DNA from 3 places in the Paenibacillus lutimineralis genome. Region 2 is predicted to be linked to each of the others. Evidence: riboswitches for the same ligand, from Rfam matches in the RefSeq annotation. Region 2 holds a riboswitch; each other region holds the start of a gene.
The links. Region 2 has a riboswitch for cyclic di-GMP ahead of EI981_RS28215 (transglutaminase-like domain-containing protein). Riboswitches for the same ligand answer to the same signal wherever they lie in the genome.

Region 1 (2,270 bases), 260 kb from region 2:
TGGACAAGCAGTTCAATATTCCGATTCAGCGTTCTCCATTCAAGCTGGATAACTGGCGGGCTTATCGGCAGTTGAAGGATATTGTACGGGAAAATAATTATGAGATCATCCACTGCCACACTCCGATGGGAGGAGTATTGACCCGACTTGCAGCGAGACAGGCCCGCCGCACAGGCACGCGGGTTCTCTATACTGCTCATGGATTCCATTTCTTCAAGGGCGCTTCATTCCAGAATTGGCTGCTCTATTATCCGGTAGAGAAGTATTTATCTCGCTATACTGACTGTTTATTAACAATGAATGCGGAGGATTACAACCGGGCACTAGACCATCAATTCAAGGCAGGAGCGATCGCTTATGTACATGGGGTCGGAATCGATTTTGACAAATATAAGCCTGCCCATGAACAAGAGAAGAGGCAGCTAAGGGAAATGCATGGCATCGATTCTGACGAGTTCATCATGATTTATGCTGCCGAGTTAAGTCAACGTAAGAATCAGGCCTATCTCCTGGAGGTTGTGTCTCTATTGAGAGAGAGAATTCCCCGTTTTCGGCTGCTTTTGGCTGGGCAAGGTGCATTGGAAGGACAATATCGGGAGCAGGTGAGCCGGTTGGGATTGGAAAATCTCGTTACCTTTCTCGGCCATCGTACGGATATGGATCAGATCTATGCATTGGCGGATATCGCCGTGTCGTCCAGCAGACAGGAAGGGCTGCCTGTAAATATTATGGAGGCAATCGCTACCGGTTTGCCTGTAGTCGCTACAGATGTGCGGGGGAATCGAGATTTGGTAGAGCCGGGGACACACGGCTTTCTAGTTGGATTGGACGAGCCGTCTATATTCGCTGAACGTATCTGGGAGCTGTTCGACAATCCACAACTGAGAGCCGACATTCGCACGAACCGCGACAGACTTATCTCTCTCTATTCAGTGTCTCATGTATTAGGCGAGGTGATTCCAATATACACCGATGCGGCGAGACAGTGGGATATTAAGGAGAGGAACCCGGGTAATAAGAAGGACTCGACCTATCAATATAATGAGAGAGAAATAGGAAAATAGATTTACAGATTATGAGAGAATATGTTAATATTTAATAGACTAATATTGTTGAAATAAAGGCTGATTTCGATTCAACTTTGATAGATTACTCGCATACTATAAAACTATGAATCTATGAAACTCCGAATTGAATATGAGAACGACGAAACGGCAAACCGCGTGAAAGCGCGGGACGCAAAGCTATAGGGGCTTCGTGAGACGACAACTCTCACATGCCAGCCAGTTCCCGAAGGTTCTTAGGATATGAGAGTAGGAGGTCCTGAGACAAGGGGCCTTCTATTTTTTTATCCTAGGAGTGATTATGATGATGAACCGTGTATTCAGAAACATAGTTTTCATAGCTTTAATTATAGTGCTCAGCGGTGTAATCATGCCTGTTCCAGGTAACGCTGCAGCAGTTGCATCGGCAGCTGGAAGTACGGAATTGAATGTGAAGAATTATGGTGCAGTTGGCGATGGAAGCACGGACGATACGTCCGCTGTACAGCAGGCGCTTGATGCGGCAGCGGGCCGCGGGGGCCGCGTGTATTTTCCGGCTGGAACGTATAAGGTGAATCCGGAGAAGACGCTGATTGTCGAAGGGAATACGACGATTATCGGTGATGGAGCAAGCTCTGTAATTCAAGCCAGCAATCGCAGCTTCGGCTGGGAGATGATGAGGGCTACGGGAAGTCATATTGCGATCAGCGACATCACACTGGACGGCAATATGGCTGTGAATCGCGTGCTTGTTATCAGCGGTGGAAGCAGCGATGTGAAGGTCAAGAAGAGTATTGTCTCGAACGCTACGCATAGCAAGGACCCGGCCAGTGACTATTATACTGGCGTTGTGTCGGGAATCGTCGTGTACGGGAATTCCAATCAGATAGAGATTGATTCCACAGAAGTGAAGAATATCTCCGCGGTGAATCTAACTGCTGGCAGCTTGATTTCAAGAGGAATTTACGTGACGACGACCTGGGGCTCCAAGGAGAAGGCAGCGGTGAACGTTGCTATCAAGAACTCTCATATTCATCATATTGGACCGGCGGATGATGGAGACGGTATTTATTACGAGGATCCGAATGTGGATAGCAAGCAGGGCACGAATACGAAGAGTGTCATTGTCGGCAATACATTCGATCATAATGCCAAACGGGCCATTAAGATATATGCGCAAGGGATCACCGTTGAGAATAACCGGATTACGAATTCGTATCTGAACAA
Region 2 (2,270 bases):
TGCCGTCCGGATTATAAGTCGCATCAATCACGGTACCATTCATGTCGGTTAACACAACTTTTGTTAAAATACTCTCTGTATCGGCGACAGGCGCCGACGAGTCATAGATGTCATCCGTCTTTCCATACTCTGATTCCTGCACACTTTCCTGCACGGTTTCTTGTACAGTTTCCTGTACGGCTTCTTGCACTGTTTCCTGCACGCTTGCCGATGCATTGGCCGTCCAGGTGGATACGCCAAACAGCGATTGAATCAGAAGCAGCAGGGCCACAATGATTCCACTTATTTTTTTCTTCATGATCTCTCCTCAGTCTCTACATCACCCTCATAATGTTCGGTTCCGATCTTGCTTACCGTGCGCAAATCGGGCCATATATTCCATTGAATTGTATGCCGATAAGGGACCTGCCAGTCCATCACCTCCACTTATTTCTATTGGCGCACGATTCATTGTGCTTGTTTTTTCCTTCAGAACCAAAGGGCTTCTTGCATTATACCGACCAGATCTTTACAATTTCTAGACAAACTCAAACAAGCCTTGGACCTTTCGTCCAAAGCTTGGGTTAATCGTATACTGATTAGTAATATTTAGCTGCCGAATAGAGAGAGGCGTCTTTAATCATTTTAAATTCGGCCCCTCTGACTTTCCAGCTTGCATCGACGGTTGTGTCAATGGTTACCCACTTCCCGTTCAAATAAACTTCATTCCAGGCGTGGTAAACATCGACGTATTGCGATGTTCCCATAACCAGCTTGGCCGGAATGTCGATGCTCCGCAGCATGGAAGCGAATAGGGAGGCATAGTCGTAGCATATCCCCTTCTGCCCTGCAATCGTACGGTTGATATCGGGAAGGTAGTCCGTCAACTTGCTGGATGCAATAGCTTTGTCATATTGGATCGTCCCGATAATATATTCGTAAACAGCCTGTACCTTCTCTTCGTCGGATTGGGTAGACCGAGTTAGCTTCTTCGCAAGCTGAACAGCCTTGTCCCTTTCGTTCCAATCGATATTCTGTACAGAGTTCAAAAACACTTTGCTGTCATTCGTCAGTTGAAGCGTAACTGGCGCTTCCTGAACGATCTGATATTTGGTGCCGCTGACTTGTTCCAGCACGATGACCGTGTAATCACCGTTACCCATCTGAAGTGGAAATGCTTCCTGCTGTTTGTTCGGCGAAAGCACATATGTATAATTATCTTGACCTTTCGTGATCATGAGCTTCGTCTTGACATCGGCTTTTACGTCATATCGAATGACAACCGCACCACGGTCCAGTTGCTCCAAGCCCAGCCAATCCTCAGATTGTGCAGCTTGTACAGCCGGGGCCCACATCAGTAACGCAAAAAGTCCTACAATAACGAAGACTACGTTACGCATGTTATAAAACTCCCTTCGGTGGCCAGGCTGCCATTGACATTTCGTCAAGAAGGCCCTGTAGCTTTGCGTCCTTGTCTTTCGACAAGTTTGCCATTATCGTATTAGAGTTTCACAGATTTTAATGAATGCTTGTCCAATAAAAAACAAAAAAAGCATATTCGTTCGGTAGCTGGCTGCCATTGACATTTCGTCAAGAAGACCCTATAGCTTTGCGTCCTTGTCTTTCGACAAGTTTGCCATTATCGTGAGTAGCTTTCTATTAAGTAAATCTATCATATCAAACAACTCTATTTCCATCAAGAGGAAATTGGCCCTCCCTCATGAGCGTAAACGTTCTCGGCATAAGTAACCGATTCTTCATTATCACAAATGATCACTCTTCTCCCATCTCGTAAGTCATTGCCTAATATCCCGCCAAGCTGAAATTTAGTTTGCTGTCACATATCCAGCCTTTTTCTAATTTCGTTGTCTTTAATAGGGTAAATTCTTTCTACTGGTAGATTCTTGGAATTTAGTTTCCCCTGCTTTCGCTGTATATTCCATTTCTTCACAAGCGGTGTCAAATCCTCAATGCGGTAAATTCCATCGGCGAGAAATTCTTTTAAGGTGATTCCTTTTAGACCGATTTGAATGGCTGCACGATTTATGGAATTGCCGTTCACATTTCTATCGGGATCCCACTGGCAATAAACTGTTGTTTCCTCAAATGCCTTTTCCCATTGAGTTGAACCTTTGTATATCATTGAGTCTGGTGAGGTTAGCACCGCTTTCCTCAACAATTCATTAAATTTTTCCATATGTACATCCAGAGCCAAAATACATTCCTGATTTTTCTTTGTCCCCCAATTAGACCGATACATCATCCACAAAAAGGATGGTTTTATCCATGTC
Region 3 (2,270 bases), 200 kb from region 2:
AAGCCATGGAGCGTCAGGGGCGAGAGCGTCATAGCTTGAATCGGTGGAGCCCGGTAGATGGTTTGCTTATGTATGGCTATATTTTCAAATTTGTAGGGATTTTGTGGGACTAGTTTGAGTATTATGGTAATATATAAGCAAATTCATAATGAGGTGATTGATTCTTGATAGGTCGTAGCGGTAACCCCACTCTTAATGACAAGACTTTTGAAAGAGCCGGTCAATTTAGTGATTTGAACCGGATGACAATTGGAGGCACAGTGAATAAGGCGTTTATTACGCTCATTATTTTGCTGGCAAGTGCCTTCAGTACATGGATGATGTTCTTCGATGGGAAGAATGTAGTTCCTTTCGCTATCGGCGGAGCTGTTGCCGGGCTTATTATTGCGATAATCCTTGCTTTTAAACCAGCGATTTCTCCCTATTTAGTACCGATTTATGCACTTTGTGAAGGCTTTTTCCTTGGAGCCATTTCAGCTACATACGAGACTTTATACTATGGAATCACTTTACAGGCAGCCTTGCTGACAATGGGTGTCTTCCTTGCTCTGCTGCTTGCATACAAGACAAGAATTATTAAAGCGACAGAGAATTTCAAACTTGGTGTATTCGCGGCAACTGGCGGCGTAGCACTGCTCTATCTGCTGAGCATTGTATTGCGGTGGTTCGGTATTCAAATTCCTTATTTGCATGACAGTACACCAATCGGTATCGGAATCTCCGTCGTCATCGTAATCATTGCTGCACTGAATTTGGTGCTGGACTTTGACTTTATCGAGAACGGCGCACAGAATGGGGCTCCGAAGTACATGGAATGGTATGGAGCCTTTGGTCTGATGGTAACGCTTGTCTGGCTGTATCTTGAGTTGCTTCGTCTGATCGCCAAGATTTGGAGCCGTGATTAGACAAAACTAGTGGTTTGCGTTCGACAAAACTAGTATTATTTTACCTTTTTTAGCGATTGACTCCAGTTCTAAATGTGAAATATATTAATGTCACACAGAGGTCGTTGTTCTTCATCCAGAGAACAAGGGCCTCTTTGTTATATTTCATATCTAGGCACACTAATCGAAAGGTTAGGTCGCAAAGCTTTGGAGTCTAATGGTTCTGATCAGAATACTGATCCGGCTAATGACAGTCCGGCTGCATTCACAATGCTTATTGTTGATGCAGCCGGATTTTTTTGTTTTCTTCCTGGTTGCGAAGGCATTCCCAGTGAATAGCCTTCGTAAGATAAGTATTAGTGCCTGAAAAGGGAGGGGATTAATGCAGGGAAAGTAGCCTAGGAGTGAAGATAACAAAATGAGGAGGAGCTATGAAAAGCGGAATTCGATTAATTGTTACTTGGTTGTGCATGATCTCCCTTATACTAGGGATGCCTTCGATGGCGTTGGGAGCAGGCGGCAGTCCTAGCGATCCGGTGTGGCCAAACCCGGGGTCGATCCAGTTGAACAAGACGGCGACGCCTACCGATAACTTCGGAGAATGGAAGGTAACGCTGACGGTGGAAGGCAAGCAATTGAAGACAAACACGGACATTGTGCTCGTCATCGACAAATCGGGCAGTATGAACGATGGGAAGCGTTTGGCAAGTGCCAAAGAAGCGGCCAAGAGCTTCGCGGATTCACTGCTAACGAGTGATTCGGGTGTACGTTTGGCGGCGGTATCGTTTAATAATGCGGCTTCTGATCCACCGGTGTATGGCTTTGCAGATGCTTCCAAGAAGGATGACTTCAAGAAAGCCATTGATAAAATCAGTGCAACTGGCGGAACAAATATTCAAGCTGGACTTAAAGCTGCTGATGATCTATTGAAAAATAGTCCGGCTGACAAGAAGTATATCGTACTGCTAAGCGATGGAGAGCCGACCTACAGTTATAAGGGTACGGCTGCTACAAGTTACAACGATTGGCCTAATATGAAGTACAGCTTCATAATTACTGATTTTGACTTCACGTCTTTGAAAGGGACGGGTAGCAGTTTTTCATTATCCAGCTATAATATTGATCGAGCAGGTACCTACAAGGTCACGGATAATGGACTTCCGACCATTTCCCACGCAAAATTGCTGTACGATAAGGGTATTGGTATTTATAGCATTGGCCTGGAAGTAGGCAACAACAGCAATGCTGTGTATGTACTCAACAACAGTCAGAATCGAGGCTACTATTCAGCGAACAGCGATGAGCTGAAGAAGGTATTTGCGGAGATCTCCAGCGATATCAAATTTGCTGCCAGAGATGCAGTTGTGACAGATCCGATGGGCGAGA

Region 1: linked by a shared signal. The riboswitch ahead of EI981_RS27155 (glycosyl hydrolase family 28-related protein) and the one ahead of EI981_RS28215 (transglutaminase-like domain-containing protein) in region 2 are both predicted to bind cyclic di-GMP.
Region 3: linked by a shared signal. The riboswitch ahead of EI981_RS27400 (S-layer homology domain-containing protein) and the one ahead of EI981_RS28215 (transglutaminase-like domain-containing protein) in region 2 are both predicted to bind cyclic di-GMP.

What each region holds. Positions count from the first base shown of each region.
Region 1 covers NZ_CP034346.1:6,095,875-6,098,144, reverse strand. The annotation lists gene EI981_RS27160 (glycosyltransferase family 4 protein) at 1-1,064, shown strand, start outside; cyclic di-GMP riboswitch class I at 1,204-1,295, shown strand; gene EI981_RS27155 (glycosyl hydrolase family 28-related protein) at 1,369-2,270, shown strand, end outside.
Region 2 covers NZ_CP034346.1:6,354,131-6,356,400, forward strand. The annotation lists gene EI981_RS28210 (LPXTG cell wall anchor domain-containing protein) at 1-298, opposite strand, end outside; gene EI981_RS28215 (transglutaminase-like domain-containing protein) at 579-1,379, opposite strand; cyclic di-GMP riboswitch class I at 1,394-1,481, opposite strand; cyclic di-GMP riboswitch class I at 1,541-1,627, opposite strand; gene EI981_RS28220 (DUF4291 domain-containing protein) at 1,817-2,270, opposite strand, start outside.
Region 3 covers NZ_CP034346.1:6,158,727-6,160,996, reverse strand. The annotation lists gene EI981_RS27410 (FAD:protein FMN transferase) at 1-34, shown strand, start outside; gene EI981_RS27405 (Bax inhibitor-1/YccA family protein) at 165-905, shown strand; cyclic di-GMP riboswitch class I at 1,049-1,151, shown strand; gene EI981_RS27400 (S-layer homology domain-containing protein) at 1,316-2,270, shown strand, end outside.